2 regions of the Roseovarius ramblicola genome follow, and region 2 is predicted to be linked to the other one. Evidence: riboswitches for the same ligand, from Rfam matches in the RefSeq annotation. Region 2 holds a riboswitch; the other holds the start of a gene.
The links. Region 2 has a riboswitch for cobalamin ahead of ACFFU4_RS09495 (hypothetical protein). Riboswitches for the same ligand answer to the same signal wherever they lie in the genome.
Positions count from the first base shown of each region.

Region 1 (7,397 bases), on a different contig from region 2:
GCGGCGCGCAGGATGTCGTCCGACAGGGTGCCCGCGCCGAGGCTGTAGCCGTTGGGGTGATAAAGCGCGGCGCTGTGGCGGGCGTCGGGGGCGCGCAGCGCGGCGAGCCGCGCGTCGAAATCCCCGATGAGAGCCGCGCCCGCCGCCTCGCGGTCCAGAACGCGGGCCATTCCTGCGATGCGGTCGCGGGTGTCGGCAAGCGAACGGGCGGTGTCGAACTGCACCACCCGCAGCCCCAGACGACGCAGCATCCCCACGGTCGCCGGATCGGTATAGGCCCCGGCGAGCACGAGGTCGGGATCGAGCAGGTAGACCTCCTCGGCGCGGCCGTGGTTGACCCGGTAGGCGCGCGCCTCGCGGGCCATCGCCGAGCTGTGCGGATCGGTGGCGAGGTCGGAGACCGAGACGAGCTGTCCCGGGGCGGCCAGCATCATGGCGAGCTGATCGGTGCACAGGTTGATCGACACCACGCGATCCGGGGCGTGGGCCGGATCCGCGCCCGCGCGCGCCATGGCCCCCGCGAGCGCGAGGGCCAGGCCGAGCGCTATGAGCCTAGAAGGACGCACGCAGCCCCGCATAGGCGGACCGCCCGGCGGTGTTGAACCCGCCCGCCGTCTCGTAATCCTCGTCGAAGAGGTTTTCCACGCGGAGGAAGGCATCGACGCTGTCGGTGACCGCGTAGGTGGCGTTGACGTGGAACAGGGTGTAGTCGCCCACCTTGTTCATGGCCGGCGCGAATTCCGACGGCTCCGAATCGGCGACATGCTGGAGCGTGAACTGCGCGTCGAGGTCCGGCGTGATCTGTGTCGCGAGCGCGATCAGGGCGTCGTGCCGGGGCACCCGCGAGGCCCGGGTGTCGCCTGCGTCGGCGTCGGTGAAGGTATAGGCCGCGTTGAGCGTCAGATAGGCGTTGATCGGCACTTCCGCCGACAACTCCACGCCACTCGCCTCGAAATCGCGGGTCTCGAAACAGCCGGGAAAGCCGAAGTCGGCGAAAGATTGGCAACCGGTGGAGTTGCTGTCGAAGAATATCTGGCCGTCGATCTCGGTGTAGAACAGCGTGCCGCGCAGGAAGCCGCCCCCGGCGAGGCGTTTTTCGAGCCCGAGATCGTAGCTGGTGCTGGTCTCCGGCTCGAAAGCGGGATCGCCGAAGCTCGGGTCAAGCTCGATCAGGGCGGGCGCGCGGAAGCCGTCGGAGGCCGAGGCGCGCAGGATCAGGTCCTCGCGCATCCGCCACGCCAATGCGGCGCGCGAGGACAGTTCGGAGGCAAACTCGGAATGGTCGTCGTTGCGGACCGAAAACGCGAGATCGAGGGCGTCGATGGGGGCGAACAGCAGTTCCGCCTGCACGCCGGTGATGTCGACGGTCTGGGTGATATCCTCCTCTTCCTCGTAATCGCCGCCGAAATTGAGCGTCCACATCCCGCCCGGATCGTAGCTGCCGCGATATTCGACGCGGCGGCGCTCGCCCTTGAAGCGGCGGCCGCCGAAATTGTCCGATGTCTGGCGTTCGGTGTCGAAATAGCTGACGGCGAGATCATGGCTGACGGCCCCGGTCTCAAGCTCGGCGAAGGCGCGCAGGCCCGCGGTCTCGCGGTCGGTGCGTTCGTTGAACGGGGGCGGGCCGTCGCCCGCGGCGGCACCCTCATCGAATTCGAGGGTCGCGTCGATGTAAAGGCCGCTCAGGCCGACCGCGACCATGTCCGACACCTGGTGGCGGGCGTAGAGGCTGGCCTGTGTCGCGTCGAACCCGTCATCCTCGGTGCCAGCGGCGGAGGCGGAAAAGCCGTTGGTTTCGGTGCGGCTGACGGAGAAGGACAGGTCGGTGCGGTCGGTGCGGGCGGTGAGGCCGAGCACGCCGCGGCGGAAATCGTAGCTCCCGGCCTGGGCCTCGGCAAAGCCGTGGACGCCATCTTCGGTGGGTCGCAGGCTCTGGATATTGATGACGCCGCCGACGGCGTTCTGGCCGAAGCGCGCCGATTGCGAGCCCTTGAGCACCTCGATCCGGCCCAGCCCCGCATTGGTCATCCCGCCGAAATCGAAGCCGCCGCCGGTGCCGGCCGGATCGGTCACGTCGATGCCGTCGATCAGCACCGGCACGTAAGAGCCGCCGAGGCCGCGGATACGGACGGTCGAGGCGGTGCCGAGCGGGCCCGTGGCCGAGGCGGAAACCCCCGGCTCGAAGGCGAGGCGGTCGCCGAGGCGGTTGGTGGGCGCGGTGCGGACCTCGGTGTCAGACAGCACCTCGACGGTAGAGCCGCTGCGTTCGAGCGCTGTGCGTGTCTGGTTGGCGATCACGGTGATCGTGTCGAGATCGAACGCCTCCTGTGCGATTGCAGGGGTGGTGGCGAGCGCGCAGAGGGCGCAGCTTGCGAGATATTTCATGTCATGTCCCCAGAATACCGGTATGCGGCATCGTGTTTTCCATCGGCTCGGTCATTGGAAAGGACATGCCCCCTCCGCAGACGGTGAAAGCGCCACCACTACGGAAAGGTCCGTTATCCACGGCGCGCCCCGCGCCCGGATAGGGTGATCACTTCGGCAGGTCTCCTGACTTGCGGGTCGTCGCTTGGCCGGGCCTTCCCATACCCCTTCGGGGGTGCAGTGGCATGTTCCGGCCTCGCTCGCCGCTTACAGTTGCGGGGGCAGTCACGGAATTGATCCATTTCGGGGATCGCACCGTATTCCCTATTGCCCGGGATGTTTCCCGGACCGAAGCAGTCCCGCGATACGCCCGAAACCGGATTCGCGCAAGAGATAATCGCCGCTGCCGCCGCGCGCATGCGATGCGGTTTTCCATGCCATGTCCCCTGCGACCATTCGGGGCACTTGACCCCGCGCGCCCTACTCGCCAAGAACCGGTGCGAACGGGACGGAGTAGACGGACATGGTGCGCAGGGCCGATAAAGGGGCCGATCTTCTGGATCGCGAGAAATCGAAGCGGCTGCGCGCGATGGCCGAGCTCTGGCCGTTCCTGCGCCCGTATCGCGTGCTGCTGGCCGCCGCCTTCGCCGCGCTGGTGCTGACCGCCGCCGCGGCGCTGGTCCTGCCGATGGCGGTGCGCCGGGTGGTGGACAATTTCGGCGGCGAGGACGGCGCGCTTCTCGATCAGTATTTTGGCGCGGCGCTCTTTTTCGCGGCGCTGCTGGCACTGGGTACGGGGCTGCGCTATCTGCTGGTGTCGCGGCTGGGCGAACGGGTGGTGGCCGATATCCGCAAGGCGGTGTTCGACCGGGTGATCGGCATGAGCCCGGCGTTCTACGAGCGGGTGATGACCGGCGAAGTGCTGAGCCGGATCACCACCGACACCACGCTGATCCAGTCGGTGATCGGCTCGTCGGTGTCGATCGCGCTGCGCAACCTGCTGCTGTTCGCGGGCGGCATGGTGCTGATGCTGTTGACCTCGGCCAAGCTGACCGGGATGGTGTTGTTGATCGTGCCGCTGGTGATCGTGCCGATCCTGGTGCTTGGCCGGCGTCTGCGCGGGCTCAGCCGCGAGAACCAGGACTGGATCGCCAACAGTTCCGGCAACGCCTCCGAGGCGCTCATGTCGGTGCAGACGGTGCAGGCGTTCACCCATGAGCGCGAGAGCCGGGCGCGGTTCGGCGACATCACCGAGCGCAGCTATGAAGCCGCGCGGCGGCGGGTGAATACCCGCGCGCTGATGACGGTGATCGTCATTTTCCTCGTGTTCACAGGCATCGTCGGTGTGCTGTGGATCGGGGCGCGCGATGTGCGCGCGGGCGACATGAGCGCCGGCAGCCTGGTGCAATTCGTGATCTACGCGGTGATGGTGGCGGGCGCGGTGGCGGCGCTGTCGGAAATCTGGGGCGAGTTGCAGCGCGCGGCGGGCGCGACCGAGCGGCTGGTGGAGCTGCTGCGCGCCGACGATCCGGTCAAGGATCCGGGCGCACCGGTGGCGGTGCCGCGCCCGGTACGTGGCGAGATCGCCTTTGACGCGGTGCGCTTTGCCTATCCCGCGCGGCCCGAGACCCCGGCGCTCGACGATTTCAGCCTGAGCATCAGGCCCGGCGAGACGGTGGCGCTGGTGGGGCCCTCGGGGGCGGGCAAGACCTCTGTCATTCAGCTTATCCAGCGGTTCTATGACCCGGATGAGGGGCGCATCACGCTTGACGGCGTGCCGCTCGGGGACATGGCGCGGCACGATTTCCGCGCCGATCTGGCCCTCGTGCCGCAGGACCCGGTGATCTTTGCCGCCTCGGCGCGCGAGAATATCCGCTTTGGCCGTCTCGGCGCGAGCGATGCCGAGATCGAGGCGGCGGCGCGTGCGGCCAATGCGCATGATTTCATCGCGCGGCTGCCCGAGGGCTACGACACCTATGTGGGCGAGCGCGGGGTGATGCTGTCGGGCGGGCAGAAACAGCGCATCGCCATCGCCCGCGCGATCCTGCGCGATGCGCCGGTGCTGCTGCTGGACGAGGCGACGAGCGCGCTTGACGCCGAGAGCGAGCGCGCGGTGCAGACCGCCGTCGAGACGATGGCGCAGACGCGTACCACGATCATCGTGGCGCACCGGCTCGCCACGGTGAAAAAGGCCGACCGCATCGTGGTGATGGACCAGGGCCGCATCGTGGCGCAGGGCACGCATGACAGCCTGGTGGCGGAAAACGGGCTCTATGCGCGGCTGGCGCGGTTGCAGTTCACCGACGGCGTCGCGGCCTGACCGCGGCGAACGGTCCCTTGCCGCGAGCGCGGCAATCTGGAATAACGGCGAGTGACAGTTTCGGAGAGTCCCATGCGCGCACGCATCTACAAACCCGCCCGGACCGCCACGCAATCGGGCGTCGCCAACACACAGAAATGGGTGCTGGAATTCGTGTCCGAGACCGCGCGCGAGATCGACCCGCTGATGGGCTGGACCTCGAACGCCGACACGCAGGCGCAGGTGCGGCTGCGCTTCGACAGCAAGGAGGCGGCGCTGCACTACGCCAGGGAGCACGGCATCGACGCCGTGGTTCAGGAGCCGCACACGCGCAAGCCCAACATCCGCCCCGGCGGCTATGCCGAGAATTTCTCGCCCCGGCGGCGGCAGGTCTGGACCCACTGAGGCGTCCCGCAGGCCATTCCGCTCTTTCCCTTTTCGCGGCCCGCCGCCGCCCCCGACCGGGGCGCGGGACCAGTGCATTTTCGGCGGCGACCGTCCTCCATTGACACGCATCAAGGCGCGGGAGGCGCGTAAACGTTAGACTGGGCGTCACAAAATCAACAGTGACGAGGGAGCCCGACATGACCGATACCGCCGCCAAGGACATCGAGTCCACGGCAGAGCCGCTCGCCGGACCTGCCACCGCTCCGGAAGCGGCGGACACGCATGACGAAGACCGGGAACCCGTCTCCACCGACAGGCTCGCCGAGGCGCGCGCCGCGTTCGAGAACGGCACATATCCCTATCAGGACAAGCTGGGGCGCCGCACCTACGAGGCGCAGAAGGCCAAGCTTCAGGCCGAACTGCTCAAGGTGCAACTCTGGGCGCAAGAGACCGGAGAGCGCTTCGTGCTGCTGTTCGAGGGACGCGACGCGGCGGGCAAGGGCGGCACGATCAAGCGCTTCACCGAGCACCTGAACCCCCGGCAGGCCCGTGTCGTGGCGCTGAACAAGCCGACATGGGAAGAAAAGGGTCAGTGGTTCTTTCAGCGCTATGTCGAGCATCTGCCCACGGTGGGCGAGATGGTATTCTATGACCGCTCCTGGTACAATCGCGGCGGTGTCGAGCGGGTCATGGGCTTTTGCGAGCCGTGGGAATACCTCGAATTCATGCGCCAGACGCCCGAGCTTGAGAGGATGCTGGTGCGCTCGGGCATCCGGCTCTACAAGTACTGGTTCTCGGTCACGCAGGAGGAGCAGAAGCGCCGCTTTGACAGCCGTGCCACCGACCCGCTGAAACAGTGGAAGCTGAGCCCGATCGACAAGCTGAGCCTCGACAAGTGGGAGGATTACACCGAGGCGAAAGAGGCGATGTTCTTCTATACAGACACTGCCGACGCGCCCTGGACGGTCATCAAGTCGAACGACAAGAAACGCGCGCGGCTGAACTGCATGCGGCATTTCCTGAGCACGCTGGAGTATTCGGGCAAGGACCAGCGGGTCGTCGGCACGCCCGATCCGCTGATCGTGTCGACCGCGCAGCACGTGCTGCACAATTCCGTGCACATCCTCGGAAAGTCGCTGCACCCCGACAGCCGCCAGCCGCGCTGAGCACGGGCGCGCTCATCCCGTCATCAGCGCCTCGGCGGCGGCCCGGGCCTCCTGGGTGATGCGTTCACCCGACAGCATCCGGGCGATTTCGTCGACGCGCTCTGTCCCCGCGAGGGCGCGCACGGTCGACAGCGTCATGTCGTTCTCGACCCGCTTTTCCACCCGCCAGTGATGCGCCCCGCGCGCCGCCACCTGCGGCGAATGGGTGACGACAAGCACCTGGCCCTCTGTCGCCAGCCGCGCCAGACGCCGCCCGACCGCGTCCGCCGTGGCCCCGCCGACGCCGCGGTCGATCTCGTCGAAGATCATGGTCAGGCCGGTCTCGGGGGCCGACAGGCACAGCTTGAGCGCCAGCAGGAAGCGGCTGAGCTCCCCCCCCGAGGCGATGCGGCTCAATGGACCGGCGGGGGCGCCGGGGTTGGTGGCGACGGTGAAGCTCACCGCGTCATGGCCGGAGGGGCCGGGATCGGCGGCGGTGATTCCGGTGGTGAAGATCGCCCGCTCCATCCTGAGCGGGGCCAGTTCGTGCATGACGGCGGCGTCGAGCCGGGCGGCGGCCTCGCGGCGGGCGGCGGTCAGGCGCTCTGCCTCGCGGTCGTAGGCCGTCGCGGCGGCGTCGCGCGCCTCGCGGCGGGCGGCGAGATCGCTGTCGCCCGCGTCGAGCGCGGCGAGCCGCGCACGCAGGCTGTCGGCGAATGTGGCGAGGTCGTCGGGCAGCACATCGTGCTTGCGCGCCAGCCCGCGAATGGCAAACAGCCGCTCTTCGCAATGTTCGAGATCGAGCGGGTCGAAGTCGAGCGCTTCGAGCGCGGCCTGCGTTTCGCGCCCGGCCTCGTCCAGCTCCACCAGCGCGCGCGACAGCGCGGCGAGCGCGCCGTCGAGCCGCCCCTCGGCCTTTTCGGCGACCCCTTCGAGCCAGCGCAGTGCGTCGCCCGCCGCGCCCTCGGCCCCGTCTAGGCCGATGGCCTGCGCGGCGCGGGCGATGTCCTCGCGGATTCGCTCGGCCCCCTGCATCAGGCGGCGGCGGGTGTCGAGCGCGGCATCCTCGCCGGGCTGCGGGTCGAGCGTGTCGAGTTCGGCCACGGAATGGCGCAGGAAATCCTCCTCGGCGCGCATCGCGGCGAGCGCCGACTCGGCCTCGTCCAATGCCTTTTGCGCGGCGGCGCGCGCGCGCCAGGCGG
Region 1 is NZ_JBHMEC010000002.1:130,509-137,905, forward strand. Features, by position in the region: gene ACFFU4_RS01240 (ABC transporter substrate-binding protein) at 1-512, opposite strand, end outside; gene ACFFU4_RS01245 (TonB-dependent receptor plug domain-containing protein) at 553-2,385, opposite strand; cobalamin riboswitch at 2,524-2,732, opposite strand; gene ACFFU4_RS01250 (ABC transporter transmembrane domain-containing protein) at 2,888-4,684, shown strand; gene ACFFU4_RS01255 (ETC complex I subunit) at 4,757-5,068, shown strand; gene ppk2 (polyphosphate kinase 2) at 5,248-6,216, shown strand; gene recN (DNA repair protein RecN) at 6,229-7,397, opposite strand, start outside.
Region 1: linked by a shared signal. The riboswitch ahead of ACFFU4_RS01245 (TonB-dependent receptor plug domain-containing protein) and the one ahead of ACFFU4_RS09495 (hypothetical protein) in region 2 are both predicted to bind cobalamin.

Region 2 (7,397 bases):
GCCGCGTAGCGGGCGGACGAGGCCGATCTCCTCGTAGTAACGTATGGTCTTGGCCGGAAGGCCGGTGCGCTCCGCGACATCGCCGATATTCATGCTTGCCCTCCTTATCGTTACCCGGCGGTGGCCGGGCGTCCGGCCACCGGGGCGGCGTTCCGTGCGTGCTCTCCCGCCTCGTCACCCATGGCCGGGCGCAGCCGCCGCAGGCGCAGGGCGTTGGACACGACAAAGACCGAACTGAGCGCCATCGCCCCCGCCGCCAGCACCGGCGAGAGCAACGTCCCGAAGGCGGGGTAGAGCACCCCCGCCGCCACCGGGATCAGCGCCACGTTGTAGCCGAACGCCCAGACGAGGTTCTGCCGGATGTTGCGCATGGTCGCGCGCGACACCGCGACCGCCCCCGTCACCCCGCGCAGATCGCCCGACATGAGCACCACGTCGGCGGCCTCGATGGCGATATCGGTGCCGGTGCCGATGGCGATGCCCACATCCGCCTGCGCCAGCGCGGGCGCATCGTTGATCCCGTCGCCGACAAAGGCCACGGATCCGCGCGCCTGCATGTCCTTGATCGCCGTGACCTTGTCCTCGGGCAAGAGCCCGGCGACGACCTCGTCGATGCCGGTCTCGCGGGCGATGGCCTCTGCCGTTTCGCGCTTGTCGCCGGTCAGCATCGCCACGCGCAGCCCCATGCCACGCAGGCTTGCGATGGCGGCGGCGCTTGACGGCTTTACCGGGTCGGCGACGGCGATGACGGCGGCCAGACGCCCGTCGATCGCGGCAAAGAGCGCGGTGCGCCCGCGTGCCGCGAGATCGGCCTCGGTCTGTGCGAGCGGTGCGGTGTCGATGTCCTCGCGCGTCATCAGCCGGTCGGCCCCCACCAGTACGTCACGCCCCGCGACGCGCGCCCGCACGCCATGGCCGGTGATGGTCTCGAATTGCGTCACCTCGGCCATCTCCGCGCCCTCGGCGCGGGCGGCGCGGGTGATGGCATCGGCGACGGGGTGCTCCGAGCGTGCCTCGACCGCGGCGACCAGCCGCAGCACCTCGGCCCGGTCCATCCCCTCGGCCAGCACCAGGTCGGTCATCTCGGGGTGGCCCTCTGTCACGGTGCCGGTCTTGTCGAGCGCCACGGTGCGGATGCCCGCGAGCGCCTGCAACGCGTCGCCCTTGCGAAACAGCACGCCCATGTCCGCCGCGCGCCCCGTGCCCACCATGATCGAGGTGGGGGTCGCCAACCCCATCGCGCAGGGGCAGGCGATGATCAGCACCGACACGCCCGCCACCAGCGCCAGCGTCAGCGCCGGATCGGGGCCGACGGCGAGCCACACCGCCACCGTCAGCGCCGCCACCGCCATCACCGCGGGGACGAACCACAGCGTGATCCGGTCCACCATGCCCTGAATCGGCAGCTTGGCACCCTGTGCCTCCTCGACCATGCGGATGATCTGCGACAGCGTGGTGTCGGCCCCCACCCGCGTCGCGCGCAGATCGAGGCTGCCCGCGCCGTTGACGGTGCCGCCGGTCACGGCGTCGCCCGCGGACTTGGCCACCGGGACCGGCTCGCCGGTGATCATGCTCTCGTCGACATGGGCGCTGCCCTCGGTCACCTCGCCATCCACGGGGATACGCTCTCCGGGGCGCACGAGCACGATATCGCCGGGCACGATGGCGTCGATCTCCACCTCTTCGGCCGTGCCGTCGCGCATCACCCGCGCAGTGCGTGCCTGCAGCCCCATCAACCGCTCGATCGCCGCGCCGGTGCGGCCCTTGGCCCGCGCCTCCAGCCAGCGGCCCAGCAGGATCAGCACCACGATCACCGCCGCCGCCTCGAAATAGACGGCGCGCACCGCCTCGGGCAGCAATCCGGGCAGGAAGGTCGCCACCACCGAATAGCCGTAGGCGGCCCCGGTGCCCAGTGCCACGAGGCTGTTCATGTCCGGCGCGCCGCGCAGGAGCGCCGGGATACCCGTGCGGTAGAAGCCGCGGCCCGGCCCGGCCAGCACCAGCGTGGTGAGCAGGAATTGCAGCACCCAGCTTGCCTGCATCCCCACCGTGTCGGCGATGAGCTGATGCAGCGCAGGGATGGCGTGGCCGCCCATTTCCAGTACGAAGACGGGCAGCGCCAGCACCGCCGCCAGACCCGTGCGCCGGGCCATGTCGCGCGCCTCACCCTGCTTGCGCGTGGTCGCGTCGCGCGATTCTCCGCCCTGCGTCACCGTCGCCGGATAGCCCGCGTCGCCCGCCGCTGCCGCGAGGTCGTCCGCCGTGACCACACCCTCGGCATGGATCACCCGCGCGCTTTCGGTGGCGAGGTTCACCCGCACGTCGAGCACGCCCGGTACGGCGGCCAGCGCCGCCTCGACCCGCCCCACGCAGGACGCGCAGGACATCTTGTCCACCGAGAGCCCCGTCTCGGCGCGGCGCAGCGGATAGCCCGCAGCGTCGAGCGCCGCTGCGATTTCGGGCATCGCGACCGTGTCCGTCGCGTCGATCCGGGCGGAGGCATCCGCGAGGCTGACCTCGGCGCGGGTCACCCCGTCGAGCGCGGTGAGCGCCGCCTCGGCGCGGCGCACGCAGCTCGCGCAGGTCAGCCCGTCGAGGTAAATCCTGATCTGGCGGCTCTCGGCCATGTCGATGCTCCGTTCCCTGGGTGTTTGAACGATAGATAGGGATTCCCGTAACTGGAAGGTCAAGCCCAGTGCCGCTTTTCGTCTCGCGATCTTCGCCTTTGCGCTTGCGGGAGCGAGGCCCGGTGTTAGCCTGTGCACGTCATGGTGCCACCCCATGGGGTGGAGAATTGGGAAGCCGGTGAGAGACCGGCGCTGCCCCCGCAACGGTAAGGGTGGGCGACGAGGCGTTATGCCACTGGGCCGGGAGCGGCCCGGGAAGGTGCCTCGCGCATGGGCCCGCGGCCCGCCACCCAAGCCCGGAAACCAGCCATGGTCCACGTCGAATCGCGGTGGGCGATGCGGGCGTTTGTGCGTGCCCCGCGCCATCGCCCCGCCCTCTGCCCCATCCGGCCCGGGGTGTGGCCGGGGAGACCAGATCATGACGGATGTCACACGTATCATCGGCGCGCTCGAGAACAGCCCGACCGAGGGCGCGCAGGCGCTGGCCGCTGCGCGGCATGGCTTTCTCGAATGGGTGCTTGCCGCGCCGGGCCCGGTGACCGCGCGCATGGCCCGCGACGCACTTGAAACGCCGGCTGCCCGCGACGCCCAAAGCGCGGCGGCGCGCGCCTTCGTCGGCTGTCTGCACGAGGCCAGCAGGTCGTTGACAGGCGGCGCCGTCCGCCGCCGGGCCGCCCGCGTGCGGCGCGCGGAGCTGCTCAACTGAAATCATGCGGGGGAAAAGAAAAACGGCGACACCAGGGAGGAGGAGGGTGCCGCCGTTCTCTTTCGCTTCCGGCCTCAGGGAGGAGGAGGAGACCGTCCGCTATCTTGCAGGACCGTGTTCGCGACCCTGTCGTCTGGCCCCGGGTCCCAGGGAGGAGGAGAGGGGACCCGTGACCGTCACGAATGCGCCAGGGAGGAGGAGAGGCGCACCCGCATTCCGTTCAGCGCCTTGCGCCGTAGACCGAATCGCGCGCGACCCGGCGAATTTCGCTGCGATGCAGGCCCAAGTCGGCCAGATCGCGGTTGCTCAGACCGGAAAGCTCGCGCACCGTCCGGCGATAGGCCATCCAGGCCGACGCATGCTGCGTTGCGGCATGAGCGGTGGCGCGGAGTTCGCTCCACACCGTGCCTGCGCTGCCATGTTGCGTGACGATCGACCGTGCCATTTTCTTTCCCTTGCGATCTTTTTCGCTTTCGCCCTTCAAGGCCGCTCTGTCCGGCCTCGCTTGAACCAAAGATAGCCGGTTTCTGCACTTGCACAATACCTCGATGAACATTTCTGCCATGCAGAAAACGCATGGCGGAAAGTGACTTAACGTCAGGCAATCGCGGAGTTTTTCATCACATCCTGATGCCCTGTTGCGCAGCTTTGAAAAATCCCGTCTCGCTGCATTGCGGCGTAAACGTCATGTTCGCCGCGAAAATCTCTGGACCGGGCAGCGGCACATGGTAGCAAGGGGCATGACACCGCGCGATCTCGTTCTCACGCCCACCGGGCTGCGCTTTGGCGGGCGGCGCTACCCCTGCACCATCGGGCGCGGCGGTATTGCGTGCGACAAGCGCGAGGGCGATGGTGCCACGCCCACCGGCATCCACCGGATCGTCGGGATGCTCTACCGCCCCGACCGCATGGCGCGACCCGCGGACTGGGCGGTACCGATCCGGCCCGGCGACCTGTGGTCCGACGATCCGGGCCACGAGGATTACAACCTCATGGTGCGCGCGCCCTATCCCCATAGTCACGAAGTCCTGTGCCGCGCCGATCCGCTTTATGACCTGGTGATCGTGACCGACTGGAACTGGCCGCGCGCCGCGCGCGGGCGCGGCTCGTGCATCTTCGTGCACCGCTGGCGCAGGCCGGTTTATCCCACGGCGGGCTGCATCGCGCTCGATCCCCGTCACCTGCGCAGAATCGCGGCGGCGATCCGCCACGGGACGCGGCTGATCGTGCGCTAACGGATCGGCGCACCGAATATCCGCACAACGGGACCGGCGGTCGTCCACCCCGACCGCCCGCTGCAAGGCGAGGCGCATCAGATCGGCAGAGCTCACCTGCATGGCGCGATCAGGTTTGCTTCTGCGTCGGCCTGAGTCGCGCGAATCGACCCTCGGCGATGTTCCACCTACCGGCGCAGGTCGGCGTTTCGCGCGGCGATCCGCCTGAAACGGTCAGCCGCGCGCGCGGCTTTCCGCGCGATCCGGCAGGGGAGCGAAGGCCCGCCGATGCGGCGCGCGGGTTCTGGCTGATTTCCGCATGTTTTTCAGGATCTTCTCAGTGCATGGCGACAATTTCGGGGGTGCGTTCCATGATCCGCTCACGGCGGCGCAACGGCGCTGTCCGGGAACCTGAAACGAAAGGATTATCGAGATGACCAAGACAACGCTTGCCGCAGGTTTCGCCCTGACGCTTGCCCTGCCTGCCACCGCGCAGGCGGCCGAATTCACGAGCGCGGATGCCGACGGGGATGGCTACGTCACCATGTCCGAATTCCAGGACGCCATGCCCGACGCACCGGTAGAGGCCTTCATGGAGGCAGACGCCGACGCCGACGGCGTGCTCAGTGAGGAAGAGTTTGCCGCCGCGCAGGACGCAGGCGTCCTGTCGTCGAGCGAAGGCTGATCTTTCCGGTTACTCCCCCGCCGGGGCGGGCTATTGCCCGTCCCGGTCAGGTGCGACGAAATCCCCCCGCGCGTAACCCTGAAGGTAGAGCAGCGCCGTGAGGTCTCCGTGATGGATGCGGATGTCGCATTGCGCGGCGACCGAGGGCTTGGCATGGAGCGCCACCCCGGTGCCCGCGCGGCCCAGCATGCCGAGGTCGTTGGCCCCGTCTCCGACCGCGATCACATCCCGTTCCGATATCCCGAGCCGGGCGGTGATCCCGGCCAGCGCCGCGACCTTGGCCTCGCGCCCGAGGATGGGCCGGGCGACATCGCCGGTGAGAAGCCCGCCTTCGGTCAGCAGGGTGTTGGCGCGGTGCTCGTCAAAGCCGAGCCGCGCCGCGATGGCCGCGGTAAAGGCCGTGAACCCGCCCGAGACCAGCGCGGCGTACCCGCCCTGCGCGCGCATCGTCGCCACCAGCGCAGCGCCGCCGGGCATGAGCGTGATGCGGCTCGCCAGTACGTTGGCGATCACCGTTTCCGGCAGACCCTTCAGGAGCGCGACCCGTTCGAGCAGCGCGCCCTCGAAATCCAGCTCGCCGTTCATCGCGCGGGCGGTGATGTCGCGGACATGCGCGCCCACGCCCGCCACCTCGGCCAGTTCGTCGATACATTCCTGGCGGATCATGGTGCTGTCCATGTCGGCCAGCAGCATGGTCTTGCGCCGCCCCTCGGCCGGCTGAACCGCAAGGTCCACGCCCTGAACCTGCAGGTTCCGCCAGACCTCCTCGCGGTTGCCGGGCACCTGGGGCAGCGTGAATTCCGCCGCCTCGTCGGGCGACAGCCAGACCGCGTCGCCGCCGCCCCATGCGCCTTGCAGCGCCGCGACCAGCGCGGGATCGAGGGTGCCGGGCGGCGCGATCAGCGTGGCAATGTGCATCGGGTCCCTCCGGTTGGGCAGGTGTCGGCGGTCTAGCGCCGTTTCCGCGACGGGGAAAGACCCCCGATGCGCTCATCCCGCCTTGTCGATCCCGCCCGTGTCAGGCTGAGCCGCCGAACGCGGGTGCGGCGGGAACGGTTGCTCGCCGGGATCGACGCGGTGGTGCAAAGTGCAGGAAACCGGCACGGCAAAGGTCGAGCATCCCTTTCGGGTGGGGGCGCGTCAGTCTGGCTGCCTGAAAAGCCGATGCCGCGGGTTGGCGCGGAACCGGGCGCACATGGTCAGTCGCCCCCCGCAAGGCGATCAATCCGCCACCCCCGGCACCGCCGAACCCCTTGATCGGATGGGGCCAAAATTCCGGAGCATGTTGCTCAAGGGTAGGAACCGCTCCTGAACCCTTGAGCGTGCGAAACCAAGCCGTTGGAGCGTCGCGCGCCAGCGGTTGTCACCGGTGATATCCGAAAACCGCTGCGATCACGGCGTTTGCGGTGACATGCCGGGGCCTCAGCCCCGCCTGCGCTTGCGCCGCCCGCCGTCGCTGCCATCGCCATGGGTGTTGAAGGACGGGCTGGGCAACGGCACGATCCTGGCCAGTTCCGGGAACGGGTCGGTCTTGTGCGGGATGGCGTTCGCCGCAACGAAATGCTCCTGGAATTTCGGCTCGATCGCGGTCTCGACCTTGGTGATCTCGCCCACCACGCGCTCGATCTCGCGCCGCGCGGCGACGTTGCAAAGCGCGATGCGCGCGCCTGTTCCGGCGGCATTACCCGCAGATGTCACCTTGTCCAGCGGCACATCGGGGATCATGCCCAGCACCATCGCGTGCAGGGGCGAGATATGCGCGCCAAAGGCCCCGGCCAGCACCACGCGATCCACCTTGTCCACGCCGCGTTCGTCCATCAGCAGGCGTGCGCCCGCATAGAGCGCGGATTTGGCAAGCTGGATGGCGCGGATATCGCCCTGGGTCACGGTCACACGCGGCCCGCCATGCTCTGTGCTGTCATGGATGAGATAGGAATGCGTGCGCCCCTCGGGGATCATGCGCGGCGTGCCGGTGGCCTCGGCCGATCCGAGCAGCCCGCTCTCGTCCAGCAGCCCCGCCATGCGCAGTTCCGCCACCGCCTCGATGATGCCCGATCCGCAGATGCCTGTGATGCCGCCTTCGCCGACCTCGTCGTCGAAGCCGTCCTCGTCCGACCACTTGTCACAGCCGATGACGCGAAAGCGCGGCTCCTTGGTCGTGGGGT
Region 2 is NZ_JBHMEC010000015.1:178,562-185,958, reverse strand. Features, by position in the region: gene cueR (Cu(I)-responsive transcriptional regulator) at 1-93, opposite strand, end outside; gene ACFFU4_RS09500 (heavy metal translocating P-type ATPase) at 111-2,627, opposite strand; cobalamin riboswitch at 2,753-2,953, shown strand; gene ACFFU4_RS09495 (hypothetical protein) at 3,046-3,333, shown strand; gene ACFFU4_RS09490 (DUF1127 domain-containing protein) at 3,554-3,817, opposite strand; gene ACFFU4_RS09485 (L,D-transpeptidase family protein) at 4,074-4,568, shown strand; gene ACFFU4_RS09480 (EF-hand domain-containing protein) at 4,981-5,232, shown strand; gene serB (phosphoserine phosphatase SerB) at 5,263-6,150, opposite strand; partial or broken gene ACFFU4_RS09470 (hypothetical protein) at 6,338-6,544, shown strand; gene ACFFU4_RS09465 (ASKHA domain-containing protein) at 6,655-7,397, opposite strand, start outside.